2 regions of the Bradyrhizobium sp. UFLA05-112 genome follow, and region 2 is predicted to be linked to the other one. Evidence: riboswitches for the same ligand, from Rfam matches in the RefSeq annotation. Region 2 holds a riboswitch; the other holds the start of a gene.
The links. Region 2 has a riboswitch for cobalamin ahead of SO180_RS03345 (TonB-dependent receptor). Riboswitches for the same ligand answer to the same signal wherever they lie in the genome.
Positions count from the first base shown of each region.

Region 1: linked by a shared signal. The riboswitch ahead of SO180_RS08750 (ribonucleoside-diphosphate reductase subunit alpha) and the one ahead of SO180_RS03345 (TonB-dependent receptor) in region 2 are both predicted to bind cobalamin.

Region 1 is NZ_JBANBK010000011.1:13,031-23,663, reverse strand. Features, by position in the region: gene SO180_RS08765 (hypothetical protein) at 1-789, shown strand, start outside; gene SO180_RS08760 (alpha/beta hydrolase) at 789-2,036, shown strand; gene SO180_RS08755 (ribonucleotide-diphosphate reductase subunit beta) at 2,598-3,752, opposite strand; gene SO180_RS08750 (ribonucleoside-diphosphate reductase subunit alpha) at 3,763-6,666, opposite strand; cobalamin riboswitch at 6,790-7,005, opposite strand; gene SO180_RS08745 (glycosyltransferase) at 7,125-10,633, opposite strand, start outside.
Region 2 is NZ_JBANBK010000003.1:181,901-192,533, forward strand. Features, by position in the region: gene SO180_RS03310 (alpha/beta hydrolase domain-containing protein) at 1-447, shown strand, start outside; gene SO180_RS03315 (response regulator transcription factor) at 566-991, shown strand; gene SO180_RS03320 (response regulator transcription factor) at 995-1,657, opposite strand; gene SO180_RS03325 (LysR family transcriptional regulator) at 2,067-2,951, opposite strand; gene SO180_RS03330 (ring-cleaving dioxygenase) at 3,084-4,022, shown strand; gene SO180_RS03335 (alpha/beta hydrolase) at 4,022-4,675, shown strand; gene SO180_RS03340 (PepSY domain-containing protein) at 4,682-6,130, opposite strand; gene SO180_RS03345 (TonB-dependent receptor) at 6,143-8,509, opposite strand; cobalamin riboswitch at 8,627-8,826, opposite strand; gene SO180_RS03350 (histidine phosphatase family protein) at 8,902-9,474, shown strand; gene cobT (nicotinate-nucleotide--dimethylbenzimidazole phosphoribosyltransferase) at 9,481-10,539, opposite strand; gene cobF (precorrin-6A synthase (deacetylating)) at 10,575-10,633, opposite strand, start outside.

The DNA of each region.
Region 1 (10,633 bases), on a different contig from region 2:
CTGGATATCCCGCAAAAATCGATCAGGCCGAGCCGGTGTATGACCGCGAATGGCGTCACGGCCCTCCTATCGATTTTCGCGCTTTCAGCAACCGATGCTTTGGGCGAGGAATGTGGCTGCCGCTTCCAAAAGGCTCGGTCCGAATCCACAATCGGGACCTGCGCGGTCCGGGAGGACATGGCGCGCGATTGCGACCTGGTCTGGGGAGCGCCGGCCGGTTCTAAGGAAGCCAATGCCGGGCCTTCGGACAACGACGCCATCTTCTCGGATCTGACCAAGGCCGCCAATGCCGGCCGTTCGCCAGACGCCGACAAATTCGCTCCCGGCGCGTCAGGGATGTCAGACCCTGGTTTCTGGAACCAATTCAGAAATGAGGTGCGCCGGCGCTCTCAGATTCCGGATGGCGCGAAAGCCAGCACGTTCGATCACGCGTTGGCTTTTTTGGCCAACCAAGGCGCTACATCTGATTTCCGGCAGTATACGCTCGCCGCCATCATCTTCACCACGGCCACCAACTTAAGCCAAGGCCGGATCGATCCAGAGCTTCGTCTTGCGATCGTTACTGCCATGATGAGCAACCGGGATAAGCTGACAGCCTTTGCGAGTGGCGGGTCCGAGCCCAGTCAGTTCACCATGCCTTTGACGGTCAAGTCGCCGGTAGCTCCATCCAACCAGGTGACGCTGAACGGACAAGTGACGCGAGGTTGCTTCGACATCTGGACCGAGGTGCCGACCGTCGGATCGCTGGTCAAGGCGCCCTGGGCCTCCGTTAAAGGAGGCCGATGCTAATGAGGATCGTCTGGCTAGCCGTACTGCTTGTTCTGGCAAGCATTTCTCTCGCGAGCGCTCAAAGCGTCCGCGTTATTGAGTGGAGCCGCGGCCGCTCTCCAATCGCGGTTCTCTTCCTTCATGGCCTGGGCGGCTGCGCGGTGCCTTCAGGAAAGACCGCGAGGGAATCTTGCGCCGATGGCGCGATCGACAGCTTCCGCAATCCCCAGAGCTCCAAGAGCTGGCCGGAAATGATTGCGTCGGACGATTATCGTTTGGCGGCGGCGGCTCTCCGAGATATATTGCCGGCTCCTCTCCGCCTTGAAGATTTGGGCGTCTGGGGCGTCGACTACAGCCGATTGACGACGTCGGGCTGCGCCACATTCAGCGTGCCAGAGGCCGCGAGGCTGATCCGCGGACAAATCGAAGCGAGCAGGCTTTTCGAACGCTACGAGCAGGTCATCATCGTTGCCCATAGCATGGGCGGCCTGATTGCCAAGAACATGCTTTTGTCGTGGCAAAATTCCAACGATCCCGACGGAATGTTGGCCCGCACGATCGGCGTGCTGCTGCTCGGCGTCCCCTCTCAGGGGAGTGATATCGCGCCAGCGCCAGGCGTTTTGCGGTATGTGCTCGAAACTCTCGGCGTCGATAAACTCGCAAACGCTTGCGGCCGCCAGGTCAAGGACTTGTTTGCCGCGGATGAAAACACTTATCTTCGCGACCTTGAGCGACGGTGGGAGCAGCTTCTCAGCGCACGCCGGTCAGCCTCCCATTCGCAAGCCCCGCTGGTTTATTGCGCGTACGAGACAATACCGGAGCCGATTGCGACGAAGTACATAAGCGCTACCGTCGTCAAACAACTGTACGCCCAGACGCAATGCAGCGACGAGCAATTTGCCATTCCAACCTACCATACGATGCTTCCAAAACCACTGAACATGGAAGACGACGTGCATCGTGCCTGGTTCGCCCGCCGTTTGGACGATCTGTTCCGTCAGTGGACTCAGTGGGACTTCGTCCGTTTCGACTTCCTCGCGAATGACACACTCGAAGCCTTCGCCCGAGCTGTGAATCGCAATCAAAGCGCGTTTGTACTCGATGTCGCCGACGTCAAGGATGTCAAAGTCGCCGCTGGCAAATTCACGGCGCCGGACAACTTCGCTTTGGCGACGAAAGTCGCGAATGTGAATTCGCTTTGTCTGAATCAGGAATGGCCTGATGGCAAACCGGGCCACGTGTGGATGCGGCCTATGGGAAAGTGCTGACGCGCGGCGGTGTTCGTACGCAATGTGCCCACGGATAAGCCGTCCAATGCCATCTCGGCCGTGAATTTTCATCGCGCATCAAAGGAAGCCAGCGGATCTAGAATCGCTAGATCGCGGGCATTCGTTCAGCAGCGTCACGTGGAGAAAGGAAGGCACCTGACAGACGCCTCCCCTCGTTAGCCTAGATTACGTAAGTAAGGAGAATATACAGAAGCAAAGGAAAGTCGCCCGGTAATCCAGCCGTGCGACGTCCCATCCTAAAACGTCGCACGAAATTCGTTTTGTTCTCAACAGACATTTGGCGAAGCTACTGGAAACCAAAGATTTTCCTTTGATGGGCGCACCAGGGCTCTAACCTGGGACCCGCTGATTACGAGACAGCCCCGGGTTGAGAACAATCAATGACATACTGGTCGCACAACTGGGCTTATCCCACTGAAAGTGGGCATTCGTCGGACGATCATAGCGATTGACTGCCCGCCGGGTATTCGCGCGAGCAAAGGGGCTCTCACCGAGCCGGTGCGCGCGTCAGACCTGACGCGCGACTGCTGCTACTCGACGTCAATCCCAGCTCAGCGCTCCCCCGTTCTGGTATTCGATGACGCGGGTCTCGAAGAAGTTCTTCTCCTTCTTCAGGTCCATGGCCTCCGACATCCACGGGAACGGGTTCTCGACCTCGGCGAAGACGGACGCAAGTCCAATCTGCGCACAGCGCCGGTTGGCAATGAATTGCATGTATTGCTCGCACAGTCCGGCGTTGAGGCCGAGGAAACCGCGGGGCATCGTGTCGCGACCATAGGCGGCCTCGAGCTCGGCTGCCTCCCGGATCATGCTGCGGACCTCCTCTTGAAACTCTGGCGTCCACAAATGCGGATTCTCGATCTTGATCTGGTTGATCACGTCGATGCCAAAGTTCAGGTGAATGCTCTCGTCGCGCAGGATGTACTGATACTGCTCGGCGATGCCGACCATCTTGTTGCGTCGGCCGAGCGACAGGATCTGCGCAAAGCCCGTGTAGAACCACATTCCTTCAAACACGACGTAGAAGGCAACCAGGTCGCGCAGGAAGGCGCGGCCATGGTCCGGCGTTCCCGTCTGGAACAAAGGGTCGTTCAGATGCTGTGTATGCTTAAGCGCCCAGGCCGCCTTGTCGGTGATCGACGGCACCTCGCGGTACATGTTGAACAGCTCGCCCTCGTCGAGGCCGAGGCTTTCAACGATGTACTGGAATGTGTGGGTGTGAACCGCTTCCTCGAACGCCTGCCGCAACAGATACTGCCGGCATTCCGGATTGGTGAGATGACGGTAGATCGCCAGCACGATGTTGTTGGCAACGAGCGACTCCGATGCCGCGAAGAAGCCAAGGTTGCGCTTGATCGCGCGCCGCTCGTCCTCGGTCAGGCCGTCCCGCGATTTCCAAAGCGCGATATCGGCCTGCATCGACACTTCGGTCGGCATCCAGTGATTGTTACAGCCGGAGAGATACTTCTCCCAGGCCCAATTGTACTTCAGCGGCAAGAGCTGGTTGACGTCGGCGCGGCAGTTGATCATCCGCTTCTCGTCGACCGACACGCGGCCGCCGGTGCGATCGATCGCGCCGAGACCGGTCCCATCTGCCGGCTCGAGCTTGAACTGGGTCTGCGGACGCAGCGCCGTGGTGAGGGTCAAGGCGGCCGGAGCGGCCGCCGTGGTTTCGGTATCGGACCAATTGAGCATCGTCATCTCCTTACTGACACACTTCACATTCGGGATCTTCGATCCGGCAGGCCTTGATACCATCGAGGTCCAGGGCTGCCGCGGCTGGCATTATGATTGGGGCATGCGAGGCCGCAGCCGATACGGAGACCGCGTTGAGTTTTCCGTCGGTGCCCTTCAGCGTCGACTTCTCGACATGCGTGGCACTACGGGAGCGCAGGTAATAGGTGGTCTTCAAGCCGCGCCGCCAGGCGAGGCGATAGAGCGCATCGAGCTTCTTGCCGGAGGGATTGGCGATGTAGAGGTTGAGCGACTGCGACTGGTCGATCCATTTCTGCCGCCGTGCGGCAGCCTCGATCAGCCAGGCGCTGTCGATTTCGAAGGCCGTCGCGTAGAGCGCCTTCAGATCCTCCGGGACGCGATCGATCTGGCCGACGCTACCATCGAAATATTTGAGGTCGGACACCATCACCTCGTCCCAAAGCCCCCTCGCCTTGAGGTCGCGGACCAGGAACTCGTTCACGACCGTGAAGTCGCCGGACATGTTCGACTTGACGAACAGGTTCTGGTAATTCGGCTCGATCGACTGCGACACGCCGCAGATGTTGGAGATCGTCGCTGTCGGCGCGATCGCCATGACGTTCGAATTGCGCATGCCGCCTGCCACTATCTTCTTGCGGAGGCGATCCCAGTCAAGCGTCGAGAAGCGATCGACATCGAGCCCGCCGCGCGAGTCGGCAACGAACTGGATAGAGTCGAGCGGCAAAATGCCCTTCGACCACAGCGAGCCCTCGAAGCTCGGATAGCGGCCGCGCTCGGTGGCGAGATCGGAGGATGCCTCGATGGCGTGGAAGGAGATCGCTTCCATGCTGATGTCGGCGAAAGCGATCGCCGCTTCGGACGCGATCGGGATACGCTGGACCTGAAGTGCCTCCTGGTACCCCATCAGGCCGAGCCCGACCGGCCGATGGCGCATGTTGGAGCGGCGCGCCTCAGGGATGGTGTAGAAATTGATGTCGATGACGTTGTCGAGCATACGCACCGCCGTCGTCACCGTCCGCTTCAGCTTGGCCTGGTCGATACCGTTAGCTCCGACATGGGCGAGCATGTTGACGGAGCCGAGATTGCAGACCGCGACCTCGTCGGCAGAGGTGTTCAGCGTGATCTCGGTGCAGAGGTTCGAGGAATGGATCACACCCATGTGGCGCTGCGGCGAGCGCAGGTTGCAGGGGTCCTTGAAGGTAATCCAGGGATGGCCGGTCTCGAACAGCATGGTCAGCATGCGGCGCCAGAGGTCGGTCGCACGCACGGTCTTGAACACACGCATGCCACCGGCCTTCACCTTGGCTTCATAGGCCTCATAGGCCATCTTGAAGGACGTCCCATACAGATCGTGCAAATCGGGCGTCTCGTCCGGCGAGAAGAGCGTCCACTCGTCGTCGGCGTCGACGCGCTGCATGAACAGGTCCGGCACCCAGTTGGCGGTGTTCATGTCGTGGGTGCGGCGGCGGTCATCGCCGGTGTTCTTGCGCAGATCGAGGAATTCCTCGATGTCGACGTGCCAGGTCTCCAGATAGGCGCAGACCGCGCCCTTGCGCTTGCCGCCCTGGTTGACGGCGATCGCGGTGTCGTTGGCCACCTTCAGGAACGGGATGATGCCCTGGCTTTCGCCGTTGGTGCCCTTGATGTGGGCTCCGAGGCCGCGCACCGGTGTCCAATCGTTGCCAAGGCCGCCGGAGTACTTTGCGAGCAGCGCATTGTCCTTGATCGACTTGAAGATGCCATCGAGGTCGTCCGATACGGTGGTGAGGAAGCAGGACGACAGCTGCGGGCGCAGCGTGCCGGAATTGAACAGCGTCGGCGTCGAGCCCATGAAGTCGAACGACGACAAGAGATCGTAGAACTCGATCGCCTTGGCTTCGCGGTCGATCTCTCGAATTGCCAGGCCCATCGCCACGCGCATGAAGAAGGCCTGCGGCAGTTCGATCCGCTTGCCTTGCTGATGCAGGAAATAGCGGTCGTACAGCGTCTGAAGGCCGAGGAACTGGAAGTTCAGGTCTCGCTCAGGCTTCAGCGCCGCGGCGATGCGGCCGAGATCGAAGCGGGCGAGTTCGGGATCGAGCAGTTCGGCTGCGATGCCGACCTTCACATAGGCCGGAAAGTATTCGGCATAGTGCGTCGCCATATCGCCCTGCGAGGCCAACGTCGTAACGCAATGGACATGCGACAGCACCTCGCCGCGGAGCTTGTCGAGCAGCAGGCGTGCGCTGACATAGGCATAACTCGGCTCCTGCTCGACCAGCGTGCGCGCGGCCATGATCGAGGCCAGCGCCAGCTCGTCCTGGCTGATGCCGTCGTAGAGATTGCGGGTGGTCTCGGCCAGCACGGGGGCTGCGGAGACGCCGTCGAGACCGGCGCAGGCCTCATTGATGATCAGTTCGAGCCGGCGCGTGTCCAGACCGACGCGCGAGCCGTCCGGCAGCGTGACGTGAAGGATCGGTGCGGCGATGGGCGCCGGCTGCGCGGCCGCTTCCTCGGCGCGCTGGCGGGACCGTTCCTCGCGGTACAGCACATAGGCCCGGGTGACCTTGTGGTGCTCGCTGCGCATCAAGGCGAGTTCGACCTGATCCTGCACATCCTCGATATGAAAGGTGCGCCCCTCACCTGCGCGGCGCATCAGGGCTGCTATGACTTCGGCCGTCAATTGCTCGACGCTCTCGTGAACGCGGCGCGAAGCAACCGCAGTGCTGCCCTCTACCGCGAGGAAAGCCTTGGTCATTGCGACCGCGATCTTGGCGGAATCGAACGGCGAGACCTTCCCGTTGCGGCGGATGATCTGCATGGCCGGCTCGCTGGAAGCAGCCGCAAGTGACTGTGGACGCAACTGGATGATGGGTGCGGAAGCGGTGTCCGCGTCGTGCAGGTTCAGTGACATCAAAGGGCCCCGTGATGCGCGCGTTGTGTTTGGACGGGGCGATAAGGAAGGACGCTGCCGGAACGCCGGCAGACGTGTTGCCGGACGGTGCGTGCAAGCGACCGCCGGGACACCCCGCCCGTGGACGTTCAGATCTTCACGGCAGGTCTCCTGGCTCGCAGGTCGTTGCTTGCTTCCTGTCTTCCCGGCGCGGCGCACCAGTGACGTTGTCCGGAAGCAGCTCGCTGCTGACAGTTGCGGGGGCAGCGCCGGAATTCCGCACCAAAGGCGCAGTTCACCGGCTTCCCTCTTAGCCACTACATCTTGCGATGCAGCAGGACCGTGACACCCATATATGGAGATATTCGAGGCAAGCTGTCAATGATTGTTTTCATGGGGGGCGCACGCGGACGGCCATCCCCAATCAGTTATCGAGTATTGACGAGCTCAAGCATGCTTCTGATAGGTCGCCACCATAGTCAATTCGCACAGCCGGCTAATGCTCTCAATCCTTGCTCATAGCCAGAAAGCATCTTACGCGCGTCGAGGCTTCTCTCGGCGCCGGCTCTCGCAGCTTGCTTCATCCCTTTGAGGAAATTCCGATCGAGCGCAAGCTTTTCAATTCTATTGGCAAATTCGCAAATCTGTCGCGGCTGGCAAAGAAAGCCGTTTACGCCATCCTGTATGAGCTCTGGCAGTCCACCAACGGCGGAAGCAATAACTGGAACCCCGAGCGCGAGCGCCTCTAACACGACGACCGGCCGACCATCCAGCCGCGAAGGCAGCACGAGCACATCGTATGATGCAATCCATGGACGAACATCTTCAACCTCCCCGATGAGATGGAAGCGACCGCCGAGATTTGCCCTTACAAGAGCACTTTCAATGCTAGAGCGAAGCGCCCCGGCTCCAGTCATTACAAAGTGGATTGGCAAGTGCGATAGTTTCTGTGCGACCTCGACAAAAGCCAAAGGATCCTTTTCCTCGGACCATCGCCCCGAAAAGCCGACGATAAGCTCTTCCGATGTCGCGCTCAGTCGATCCACCACGGAAGCGTCTCGTGAGCTTGGCACGTACCTGTCGAGGTCGATCCCGCTGGAGATCTGCTGGACGCGATCCGAAGACACTCCCGCATCCTTCAGGAACCGTAACACCTCTCGATTTTCCACGAAATTTAGGTCGATGAGCTCAGCATATTTCCGATTGCTTCTTGTGTGACCGACCGTGTTGAACAGCATATCGGCTACTTTCAGCGTCGGAAATTTCGCACGAAGGACAGGCAGATGATTGTACATGAAAGCGCTGCCTGCGATCCAGACGACATCTATCTCGCGCGACACAATCAAGTAGGACACGAAGTCTGGCCATCGATCGATGGTAAGGAAGCGCGGCAAGTGGAAGATTTCCGCAGTTGCTTCCTCGAACCAGCTGGTCGCGTCGCCGTGCTCGTGACCGGGATCAATCGAGGTGATAACTGTTATGCTCCATCCTTCTTTAGCAAGATGCGCGACGATGCTGCTGAGGAGCCGCTCTGCCCCGCCTATGATCGTGAACGGAAGCGCGAGAAGGATCGAAGGCTTTCCGCCGCTTCGGTGAGCTCGCTCCCTGAAGTTCAGAAGGGGTTCATCCGGACGCTTGTCGGTTGCTGCAGCAAGGCGCGAGTTTCGGTGCGCTGCAGGCGTGACAAGATCGCCCAGCGCTTCCTGAATTAGCTTACGGTGAATGGTCATGCTGTATAAATCCGACTGGGTGCTCAGGCTTGGACCGTGCCGGCGATACAAGAACAAATGCTCCTTGGAAAAGTTGTGAATTCTCGCTCCCATTGCAGCGAGCCGCGCCCAAAACAGCCAATCCTCGTAGACATGTCCGGTGATCGCGCGATCAGTGTCGCGAAAGCCGCCAGCCTTTTGCCAAAGGCTATGACGAAATACTGCACAGGTCAGAACATGATTACCTTCGACCATATCCGAAAGTATCGGGTCATCAAGAATTCCGATTTTTTCATCAGTGCTCCCGAATTGTTGCATCGCGCAGGAGACAACGTCATATCCATAGGTCTCAAGCAGGAACACGGCCTTTTCGATATAGGTTGGTTTGAGCAAGTCATCGGCATCCAGGCAGCAAATGTACTTGCCACGCCCGTTGCGTATGCCGAAGTTTCGATTGGCTCCGACTTGGTGCGGTTCTGCTTGGGCAATAACCCTTGTCTTGGGTCTCTCAAGGGATAGCGTTCGCTCGCGAGATTCAGGATCGCTGGAGCCGCCTTCGACCACGATCACTTCAATGTCCTGAAAGGTCTGCGCCAGGACCGAATCGACTGCTTCTGGAACAAAACGGCCATAGTTGAATGACGTGACAACAACCGTCACGAGAGGACGGTCCGCGGGCCACAGTTCAGTATTCTCGGTCGCCTCGACATATCCGTCGAGGCAGGTACGCGCATCGAACACCAGCTTAGGCATCGGCATTTTGCGCGCGGCCATTTCCTCGGCCCGACGCTTTCGTCGAGCTTGGATCGCCTCGGACAACCTCTGGCGCAGCTCCAGGTTTGCAGTCCATTTGAGAAGCTTGAGTACGCGGCGCGTCGCGCGAGCTATCCGTGGGAGGCTGTGCCCCGCCCGACGCAACATCGCGGTCGACTTCCAAGCTGTGCTACGAAGGATTTGGTCGATCTCGGCACGAAACGCCGTGCTTTGGTCGACAAGCGCCCTGATATTCTCTGTTAGCCGCGCCACTTCCAGCTCTTTCGAATTCTTTTGGCATTCAGCAGATTGATTGAGGTCCGCATAACTTTCTTTCAGCAGTGCAATATGGGCGGCGAGACGCGCTCGCTCCCTGTCAGCGATAACATTCAGTTCAGTAGAGCGGGCGAGCCGATTTGACAGTGAATTGACGTGTAAGGCCAAGTCCTGGATTTCCGCCTTGGCATGTCGTTCCAGAGCGGAATTTTGGGCGACGGCGCGATCTAGCTCGCTCGAGAGAAAATTCAATCGAGCCTCGAGTGCTTCTGATGCGTCCTTGCTGTCTCGCACCAGCGCTGCGTGCTTTGCAATTTCATGGCTGAGTTGGCCGGAGAGGTCTTCAATTCGTGCCTCCAACGCCCCAACCTTATCCCGGCTGTCACGCGCCAGCTTTGCAGAGCTTGCAAGCTCCTCTTCGAGTTGATGGGAAACTTGTTCTATCCGGGATTCCAGCGCCCCCGCTCTCTGTCTACTGTCGCGCGCCAGCGCAGCGTATTTTTCAGTTTCCTGACTGAGTTGGTCATAGAGGCCCCTTATTTGGGCTTCCTTCGCCTCAGATGCTTCTTTGCTATCACGAACCAGACTTGCATATCTTGCCGCAAGTGCACCGGTTTCAGCGCGCGTTGCGGCAAGTCGCCGCAAATCGTCCGCCCAGAGCTTTTCGATTCGATTCAATAGGGGCGCATCGGCAGACGTCTGCAGGAGATCAGCCAACCCAGCAATCAAATCGGGGGTACTATTGGCCGCGTGAACCAGCATCAGCCGCTGACGGGTAACCCTCAGGTTCCGGTCGAATACACGGCCCTCGGTCCTGGTTATGCTTGCGAACAACTCCTCGATGTGGCTGGCCATCTCGCTATCGCGAAATACGACGCCAATGAAGTTGGACGCGAAATCACGAACATAGATCTCGCCGCCGACTAGGTGAAATCCGAGTTGTTCGATGAGCAAACGCAGTGACTCGCCCGAGGGGTAAAACACATGCTCCAGCGAACTCTCGTACCAGAGCTTGTTTTCGTGGTTCTCGGAGATGTAAGGTACCTCGAACAGCAAAATACCGTCTGGTTTGAGCAGATTAAGTGCAGCTTCAATTCCGCGGCGAAAGTCCGGGAGATGCTCAAATACGGCGACTGCTGTTACGCAGTCGAAGTCGTGCCGATGGTTTTCGAGGATGCTTGGGTCGAGCAGATCCCGCCCGAGGATCCTTATGTTGGCCTCTACGGACCGTTGAATCATCTTTTCATTGA
Region 2 (10,633 bases):
CCGGGCCTTGGCTATCGCGCTCAGTATGCGCGCGCGGAGGCAATTGAACAGGCAGCTCCGTTGCCGAAGGTACACGGAGAATACCCGCTCTATCTGCCGCGCGCCGGCGCTGATGGCAACGCGCTGGCTGGCGTCCGGCTGCCATTGCTTGCTGCGGCTCGCGCGACCTACACGGGATGGAATGCGATCGCAGGGGCAGATGGCGGACAAACGCTGTGCACCCAGATGGGCGGCACGCTCGCCTTCGCCAGCACGCGCGCAGAGCGTCTTGCGGCCGGCGACCCCCGCCCCTCGATCGAGGAGCTTTATCCCACGCCGGATGCTTATGTTGCCGCGGTCAAGGCTGCAGCCGTGCGCATGGTCGACGATCGTCTGCTCCTTCCCGAGGATGCAGCCGATGCCGTCGCCGCGGCGCAAGCCGGCACGCTGGCCCGACTTGCGCCCTGACGGCGCGTGCGCGGGCGTATCGCCGGCAAGCCGACGGCGCCCGAGTATACATCTGTATAGTCGCCGCGGTTGGTCGTTGGACCTAAGCTTGCGTTAACGGTCTTATGCGGGATCATCATTGTCGTCTCGCGATTGCCCGTTTTCGGGATTACGGATCGTGCAAGTACCTCATGCAGGACGACTCGTTGCGATCGTAGACGACGACAACTCGGTTCGTACCGCGGTTCGCGGGCTGCTGCGCTCCATTGGTGTTTCTGCGGAGGTCTTTGCATCTGCGGAGGAGTTTCTGCGCTCCGCGAAGATGGATCAGGTTGGCTGCTTGGTCGTCGACGCCAATATGCCGAACATGAGCGGACTTGATCTGCACCAGACGCTGCTCAGCCAGGGAAATTCGATCCCCACGATCATCATAACCGCCTACCCGAGTGACCATGTCCGGGCTCGCGCACAGCAGAATGGCGTGCATTGCCTGCTCACCAAGCCGTTCAACGAGGACGATCTGCTCAGCGCCATTCGCAACGCTCTGGCTCGAGCGGGTCGGTGACCGTCAGGCCACCTTGCCGCTGTCGTTCGATTTTCCCAGCGCGAGAAGAACCCGGTCTGCCATGCGCGACAACTCGGGCAGCGACTTCGCACGCATCTTTCGCATCACCTGGCCGCGATGAACCTTGACGGTGATCTCGCTGAGGCCAAGCTCCGCCGCGATCTGCTTGTTCAGCCGCCCACTCACCACCAGCGCCATGACTTCGCGCTCCCGCGGCGTCAGCGTTTCGAAGCGGGCCTTCAGCTCAGCGCTGATCTTCTCCTGCTCGAGCCAGGCGCGGTCGCGGGCATGGCCAAGCTGGATCGCGTCGAGCAGGTCCTGCTCGCGAAATGGCTTCGTCAGGAATTCGATTGCGCCGCCCTTCATCGCCTGGACGGACATCGGGATGTCGGCATGGCCGGTGATGAAGATAATCGGCAACTGCCGCTTGCCGCTGCCGAGCTCGCGCTGCAGCTCGAGTCCGCTTTGTCCCGGGAGGCGCACATCCAGCACGAGGCAGGTCGGTCCTTCGGGCCGCCCCGCATCCAGAAACTCGCTGACCGAACCCATCAGGCTGACCCGGAATCCCGCCGACCGCAGCAGATTGCCAAGCGATTGCCGTATGCTCGGATCGTCGTCGATCACGACCACTGTCGCGGGTTGATCCTTGTCCTTGGGCTCCGTCACAAGCGCACCTTGACACGTGCTTCGACCAAGGAGTGTAGCGGGCACCCCAAGACGAGGGAAGCGGGCGATCAGCGCACATTGGCCGTCCATCCCCGACCTTCCGGTGACATAGACTGAACCATTCAGTACGCTCGGCTATGCCATCGTATAGCTAGCGAAGCGAAACGAATTCAGTAAGTTAGTAGCATGAGTAGCGAAACCATATCACTCGTGTTCCCGGCGCTCGGCGTTACGATGCCGATCGCCGCGATCGTCCTGCTCGCCGGCGTGTAACGCGCCTCGACGGAGCACCTTCCGGCAGACGCCAAGCGCAGGCAACCTCGGCAGTCATTGAGCAAACGTCAGCGCGCGCCCGCGGGTCTGCTACGAGCCATCCCCTGCTGCGTTGCATCGAAACCCGTCCGGCGTATCAACCCTCGAACCGTTCCACCAAAAAATCGATGAACAGACGCACCTTGAGTGCGAGATGGCGTGTCGGCGGATAAAGCGCGTAGAGCGTCAGTGGAGGCGCATGATAGTCATCGAGACAGGTCCGAAGACGCCCGGTCTGCAAAGCGTCCTCGCCGATGAAGACGGGGAGCAAGGCGATTCCCCGCCCGGCCACCGCTGCATCGCGCAGCACCTCGGCATTGTTGACGCACAGCGTCCAGGACGGCTGGATCCAGTGATCGCCGTCCTTGCCCGACAGCTTCCACTGGTTGCCGGTGGAGAGGAATCCGTAAGTGAGGCAGTTGTGATCGCGCAAATCGTTGGGATGCGATGGCACGCCGTGGCTTCTGAAGTAATCCGGTGAAGCACAGATCACACGGGCGATCGGCGCGATCTTGCGCGCGATCAGGCTCGAGGATTCCAGATCGGCAATGCGCAAGGTGACATCGAGACCGTCCTGGAGCGGATCGACATTCTCGTCGCTCAGCACGAGCTGGATGCGAAGCTCGGGATAACGCTGCATGAACTCGGCAATCGCCGGCCCGAGCCGAAGCGTACCGAACGACATCGGTGCATTGACCCGCAGCAATCCGCGCGGTGTAGCCTGCGACTGAGTGACGGCATGGTCCGCGGCCTCGAGCTCGCCGATGATGCCCAGCACGCGCTCAAAATAGGCTTGGCCGTTTTCGGTCGGGCTGACGCGGCGCGTGGTGCGGTTCAAGAGCTGCACGCCGAGCTCGTCCTCGAGTTCGCCGACATATTTGCTCACCGCGGATCGCGACAATCGCAGCGCCCGGCCCGCTTCGGAAAAGCTGCCGAGCTCGACCACCTTCGCAAAGGCCCGCAGGCCTGCCAGCTTGTCCATTCCGGCACCGTTTCAATTGTCGCCATTTCATAGACAGTGATGCCATGAAACGCCAGATTGTCTTTGAAATGGAGCGGAACGATATTTCCAGCATGACGAGCCGATAGGGCTCACACGCAATGGAGACAAGTTATGGCCGGCCTTCACCACGTCACCGCGATTTCCGGTAACCCGCTGGGGAACCTGAAGTTCTACAGAGAGCTTCTGGGCCTGCGGCTGGTCAAGAAGACCGTGAATTTCGACGATCCCGGCACCTATCACCTCTATTATGGCGACGAGAGCGGCACGCCCGGCACCATCCTCACCTTCTTCCCTTGGGAGCATGCGGCACCGGGCCGGGGCGGCGTCGGCCAAACCCAGCAAACCGCCTTCCGCGTACCCGCACGCTCGATCGGCTACTGGACCCATCGCTTCATCGAGAAGGGCGTCGCGCATGAGGCGCTGGAGAAGCGATTTGGCGAGAGCGTGCTGTCCTTCACCGACCCTGACGGCATGAGCCTCGCTTTGGTCGGCGTACCCGGTGCCGAGAACGAGCGCGCCTGGAGCAACGGCGACGTTCCGACCGAGCACGCGATGCGCGGCTTTCACGGTGTGACGCTGCTGCTCGATGATGCCGCCAAGACCGGCGCCATCCTCACCAATGTGCTCGGCTTCGAGGCGGCCGGCCGCGAGGGTTCGATCAGCCGCTATCGTTCGCCGAACTCAGCCGGCGGCATCGTCGATATCTATGAGGCCAAGGGCTTTCTGCCCGGCCGCATGGGTCGCGGCTCCGTGCATCATATCGCGTTCCGTGCCGCTGACGATGCGACTGAGGCGGAGATGGCGCGTAAGCTCGTGACCGAGCACGGCATGCAGCCGACCGAGCAGAAGGACCGCAACTACTTCCGCTCGATCTACTTCCGCGAGCCCGGCGGCATCCTGTTCGAGATCGCCACCGACATTCCGGGCTTTGCCGTGGACGAGCCGCTCGCAACGCTCGGCGAGGCCTTGAAGCTGCCGCCGTTCCTGGAGGCACATCGCAAGGACATCGAAGGCGTGCTGGCCCCGCTGGGCGATGAGGAGGCGGCGTGATGAGCCAGCTCTCTTTCATCCACCGCTTCGAGAAGGGCACGCGGCGCGATCTTGCGCCGCTGCTGCTCCTGCACGGCACGGGCGGCGACGAGAACGACCTGATCCCGCTCGGCCGCATGGTGGCCCCTGACCGTGCGCTGCTCTCGGCGCGCGGACAGGTGCTGGAAGGCGGCGCGCCGCGCTTCTTCCGGCGGCTTGCCGAGGGCGTGTTTGACGAGGCCGACGTGGTGCGCCGCGCGCATGACCTTGCCGACTTCGTCGATGCCACACGCAACGAGTACGGCATCGCGGCGCCGGTGGCGCTTGGCTATTCCAACGGCGCCAACATCGCGGCGGCCATCCTGCTGCTTCGACCGCAAACCCTGCGCGGTGCCGTGCTGCTGCGCGCGATGGCGCCGCTGGCAAGGCCGCCCCAGGCCGATCTTGCCGGCAAGTCGGTGCTGCTGCTTTCCGGCCAGCACGATCCGATCGTCCCTCCCGGCAATGTCGGAGGCCTTGCCAGGACTCTCGCTGCATCTGGCGCGCGCGTGGAGAGCCGCGTGTTGCCGGTCGGCCACCAACTCTCCCAGCTCGACGTCAATCTGGCGCGCGAGTGGCTGGCCGAGGAAGGATTGTCCGACGGCTCACGCCGCAACGAAGCCGCGAACGCGTGAGGTCTGTCACGGCCGCAAGATCCCGGCGCCGATTGTGTAACGCAATCGGCGCCAGCCGATGACAATGCCGGTGAGCGAGAACACGAAGCCGAGGGCACACAAGCCGACGATCAGAACGCTGCGCACGTGCGCATGCGCCAGCAGGATGGGAAAATCCAGCGTGTGCAGGGCACTGTAGAGCCAACGATAGACCCGTCGCGACGAATCCAGCTTTTGCAGCACTACGCCGTTCGAACCGTCGATGTCGAACCAGACGTCGCCGCATCGCGTGCGGTAGACGGGTCCACCCGGCAGCAAAGACGATGCAGGATACTCATCGGTCGCACTGACCGGTGTTGGAACGCCACAACCGTCCCAAAGACGCTCGGTCACTCCTGAGATATCGCGGGGATTCAGGAATGGCTGTTGCTCGTCCGGTTTCGAATCCCCTGCCCTGACCAGGATCTGCCTGTCGAGACCGACGCGGTCGCGCCGGTAGAAGCTGCCGTTGAAGGCGAACCACTCGACCTCGCGGGCCGATGGTGAGATCGGCGGCCAGTTCACGGTCGCAAGCGCGGACCAGTCGGGCACCGCAGAGGCGATATTCGCTTCGGCTTGCGTCAACTGCCCGCGTGAGAACAAGCGTCCGTGGTCCATGGACAGCCAGCCACTGAAGATCAGGGTCAGCACGAAGGTCGTCGCCAAGAGCCCGATGACGTGATGCAGGGCATGCCAGCCGCGATAGGGTGAGCGCATTCGCCCTTTTTCAAGCCTGATCCGCGCGATGCCCAGCGCAGCGCCAAGCACGGCTGCGATCAATGCGAACAGCGAGAGGCTCCAGACGACCCCGTCCCACAGCGACCAGTTGCGCCTCAGCACAGTCGGATAGATCCAGTGCACGACGCTGCCGATGAAATTCCATCCGCGCTCGCGCCGCATCGTATCCAGGACGATCTCGCCCGTGACCGACGATACGTAAAGCTCCGTCCCATCAGCGTCGGCGAGTGCCACGCGGAACAGCGGCCGATGCCGATCGAAGCCGTTTGGCACGCTCCATTGATCGTACTCGGCAAGCGCGACGATCGACGCGCGGGCAACATCAAGCCCGCGCCGTCGCGCATGATCGGTCGCGATGGCAAGTGCAACGTCCGGCGATGTCACGGCGGCGTCGGCGCCGTCCGTTGCGCGGATTGCATGCGACCGCGAAGGCCCCATGACGACGTAGACGGGACCGTCGCTCCGCCGGATCAGCCGCACGCGCGCAGCGTCGGACAGTCCGCTCGCCGCGACGGCGTCCGACGGCCCAATCCCCGCAGCCACGTTTCCCAGTGGTGCGAGACTTTCGACGCGTTCCGCTTCACTCAATGAAGGAAACGGAACGAAGTGCATCACGATTCCGCTTGCGAACCACATCGCAAACAGCAGGCAGAACGCAATTCCAAGCCAGCGGTGCAGCAGGATCGTCGCGCCCATCATGCGATCATCACCTTACCACTTGAACGCGGCGGAGATCTCATAGGTGCGCGGCGCGCCCAGCAGAACCTGATCGGGGTAGAACGGATCGCCCCAGACCGCATAGCGCTTGTCGGTGATATTGCGCACGCGGAACGTCAGACGCGTCTGCTCGACGGCGAAGACCGATTTCGGGATGTCGACGAATGCGTAGACGTCTGCGATCGTGTAGGCGTTCAGCGTCACGGTGTTCGCATCGGTGTTGTAGCGATCGCCGACGTGACGTCCGACGACGCCGAGCTCCACCGGCCAAGGTGTGAGGAAAGGTGTGAAGAAGCGATAGGATGCGCCGGCATTGGCGACGATGCGCGGCACGTTTGGCGGCGTATTGCCGGAGAACGAGCCACCGGCAAAATTGTAGTCGGCATAGCGTGCATCGACATAGGCGATATTGCCCCACAGCCGCATGGCGTCCGTCACGCGCACGGCACCGGCGAGCTCCACGCCCTTGGACTCCTGTCGCCCGGCAATGTTGAGCTGCATGCCGCCGGCGGCTGCATAGACGTTCTTGCGCAGGATGTCGTAGGCCGAGAACGACCATTCTGCCCGATTGTCCCAGAACAGATGCTTGACGCCGGTCTCGTAGGTGCGCGAGGTCGTCAGGTCGAGCGGCTGCGTTGGTGCGAGCAGGAAGATGTTGTTGGCCGAGACGTCGGCGCCGGTCGCATACTGGCTATAGAAGGTCAGGCCGGGCACCGCTTCCCAGGTGTAGCCGATGCGGCCGGTCACCGGCGCCCAGTCCTTCGAGAACGGGAAGCCCGCCTTCTCAAGACCGCCGACGTTGGTCGAATTGCGGTCGAGCCCGATATGCTCGACGCGCAGGCCGCCGATCAGCGCGAAGCTTCGGGTGATCTTCAGCCGGTCCTCGAACGACAATGCTTCGTTGTCGATGCGCGCCGTCTGCTGCTGCGTCGTGAGCGGGCCATAGTAACCACGCGCGGGATCGACCAGCGTGACGAGATCATGCGGGAAATTCGCCGCGCCCGGCCGGACGAAATCGAGATCGCTCGCGGCGAAGGTCGTCACCAGGCGATTGTCAAAACCTGCGATATTCGCATCCCAGGTCAGGTCGGTGACGTTGCCGACCAGCCGCTGGCTGTGCGCCACATAGAAGCGCTCGCGATCGACCAGGTTTGAATTGGCGTTGAACGCCTCGACCTCGTTGTTGAACCACGTACGCTCGGCACCATAGCCATAGGTCTGGCTCTTCAAGGTGAGGCCCTGCGCGAGCTTGAGCTCGAAGCCGCCACGCAGCCACACCTCCTGCGCCGCGTTGCGATTGTCGAGCACATTGTAGTTGGTGTTGAAGGTGCGGTCGTCGATCGTGACGGGGCCGAGATTCGACCCGTTGTAGTTCGAGACGTAGCTGCCGGAGACGATGCCGGCTGTGGCGTGCGACCCGCTGTAGGCGATCGGCACCAGCGGAACGCCCCAATAGCCCTTTGAGCGATCCTCCCTGTATTCGATCGCGCCCCAGAGCTTGAGATTGTCCGAGACGCGATAGTTGAGCTGGCTCGATACATCGAGCGTCTTGGTGCTGGTGTCGTCGGCAAAGCCATTGAGCGAGGAGCGGCTGACGTCGAACCGATAATCGAGACCCTGCACATTGGTGCTGCCACCGGAGCCGTAATAGCTGCGGTACGAGTTCAGCGAGTCGTACGAAAAGAATGCCTCGTTCTGGACCGGCCCGGTGTGCGGCTGCTTGGTCACGAAATTGACCGCGCCGCCGCTGGCGCCCTCGCCTGACATCAGCGAGGCCGGCCCCTTCAGAAACTCCACCGCTTCCAGATTGGCCGTGTCCATGATGCGCGAGGTCATGTTCTGCGGGCCGATCTTGATGCCGTTGTAGAGAGTATTGATCTGACTGTTGGTGAAGCCGCGCATCGAGAAGGCCGAAGGCTCCGCCGGATTGTCGCCGGCGGTCACGCCGACCGTGCCCTGCGCGACGTCCGAAACGGTCCGGTAGCCCTGCTCGCGAATCGTCTCGGCCGAGATCACCTCGACGGTCGCGGGCACCTCACGCGCAGTGAGGCCGAGACGCGAAGCGCTTTCGGCCACCGCATTCGTGTTGAGTGGTGTCTGCGTCGCGTTCTGAACGGCCGGCTTTTGCGAGGTCACGGCGGTCGCCGTTCTGTTCGGCGCCGCGCGCCGGGCGCTTCGCTCATTGCGTCCGCCCGGCTTGGCCGGCTTGCGGCTTTGGTCGGCCTGGCGGACCTCGACCGGCGGCAATTGCTCGCGGACTTGCTGCGCAACGGCTGCGGATATATCGACGAAGATGAACGGCGTGAGAATGCTGGACGCGCGCAGGAATTTGCGCGGGTAGCCGGTGCGGGCGGAAGACATGGTTCGGACCTCGGTATGACGTCAGTGGCACGTCACAGCGAACCAAGTCTCAACCTTCGGCGCAGTTCTCGCCTCCAGCTAAGCCAAATGTCTGTACTCCCCGACCGACATCTTCGCGTGTGACCACGGCTGACGGCAGGTCTCCTGGCTCGCGGGTCGTGACCTCTTCGCCGCCTTCCCGGGACCGAGAGCCCAGTGGCTTGTGACGAAGGATTCTCCGCTTACAGTTGCGGGGGCAGCTACGGCATTGGGGAAAATCCCCGCACCGCATTCCCTTTTCATCCCCGGATGGGGAAACCGTCGCGAGCATCTATGATTAGGAGCGACAGAGAGTCAATGTGCTGGCCGCGGCATTCTTGTCGCAGCGGTGCAAACGTCTGTGGAGATGCTGAATGGAGGGGGACACCTTCCTCTGGTTGGTGAGACATGCGGTCGTCGATGGCGTCGCGGGGACGATCCACGCCATGGATGCGCAGGCCGACCTCAGCGACCGGACGCGTTTGGACGCGTTGCGACGGTGCCTGCCGCAGGGGGCCGCGAGCTACGCGAGCCCGGCACGACGGACCGTCGACACGGCGCACGCGCTCGGGCTCGATCCGATCCTCGTGCCCGGGTTCAGCGAGCAGGATTTTGGCGAATGGACCGGACGACGTCACGACGATCTCGCCGCCTCGGGCGGCGAGCCCTACGCGCAGTTCTGGGCCAATCCAGCGCACGCGAGGCCGCCGGGCGGCGAAAGTTTTGAAGATCAGATCGCCAGAACCCGTGAAGGCCTTCACCGCATCGAAAGAGGACCGGCGGTCCTCGTCGTCCATTCCGGCACCATCCGCGCTGTGCTGTGCATCGCGCTCGACCTCGCCCCGGAGGCGGCGCTGCGCTTTGCGATCGAGCCACTCTCGCTCACCCGCATCGATCGGCTCGCGAACGGCTGGCGGATCGTGTCGGTCAATCAGACGATCGCTTGAGCCGTCTCAGGCCGGACGATCCGGAACATTGGCCTGCGCGAACGTCGCCATGCCATTGTGCAGGGCGCAGGCGAGCCGCACCAGCGGCAGCGCGATCGCGGCGCCCGATCCCTCCCCGAGCCTGAGATCGAGGCTGACCAGCGGCTGAACGTTGAGCGCGCGAAGCACCAGGCGATGACCCAGCTCCGCCGACTGGTGCGACGGCAGCAGGAACGGTTGACATGACGGATTGAGGCGCGCGGCCGCCAGCGCAGCAACCGACACGATGAAGCCGTCGATCAGGGTTGGAACACGCCGCTGTGCAGCCGCGATGATTGCGCCGCAGATCGCCGCGATTTCGAGGCCGCCGACTGCGCGCAGGACCTCCTCCGCAGACGCGCCCGTCTTCGTCAGGCCATGCCGTGCAAGCGCAGCGTCGATCACGCGCGCCTTGCGTGCACGCCCTACGGCATCGACACCGGTGCCGCTGCCGGCGATCTCGTCGGCGCTCACGCCGAGCAGGCTCGCCGCGATCGCCGCCGACGCCGTGGTATTGCCGATGCCCATCTCGCCGAGGATGAGGAGATCAGGCTGCTTCGCCGCCGCACGCGTCACAGCGCGCTGTCCGCATTCGAACGCAAACACCAGCTCCGCCGGCTCCAGCGCAGCTTCCACGCTGAAATCGCGCGTGCCACAGCGCGGCTTGTCCGCGACAATCCCCGCGCCCTCCGACTGTGCCAGCGAGCCGGCATCGACGACCTCGAGACTTAAGCCCAATTCACGCGCCAGCACCGAAATCGCAGCACCGCCGGCGGCGAAATTCGACATCATCGCGATCGTGACTTCCTGCGGATAGGCGGAGACGCCCTGGGCGACGATGCCGTGATCGCCGGCAAAGACGATGATCGGCACGCGCGCGGCGCGCGGCTGCTCCGTCTCCTGCAGGCCCGCAAGGTCGATCGCGACCTGCTCGAGCCGACCGAGCGCACCGGTCGGCTTGGTCAGTTGCGCCTGCCGCGCCATCGCCGCCTCGCGGTGCGAGGTCGAGATACCCGGGCATTTCTCGTAAACCCAATTGGGGAGCATGTCGTCCTGCCTCCGTTCACGCGACTGCGGTCGCGTCACACGCTGCGTTTGAGAATGTAGCTGTCCATGATCCAGCCGTGCCGTTCGCGCGCCT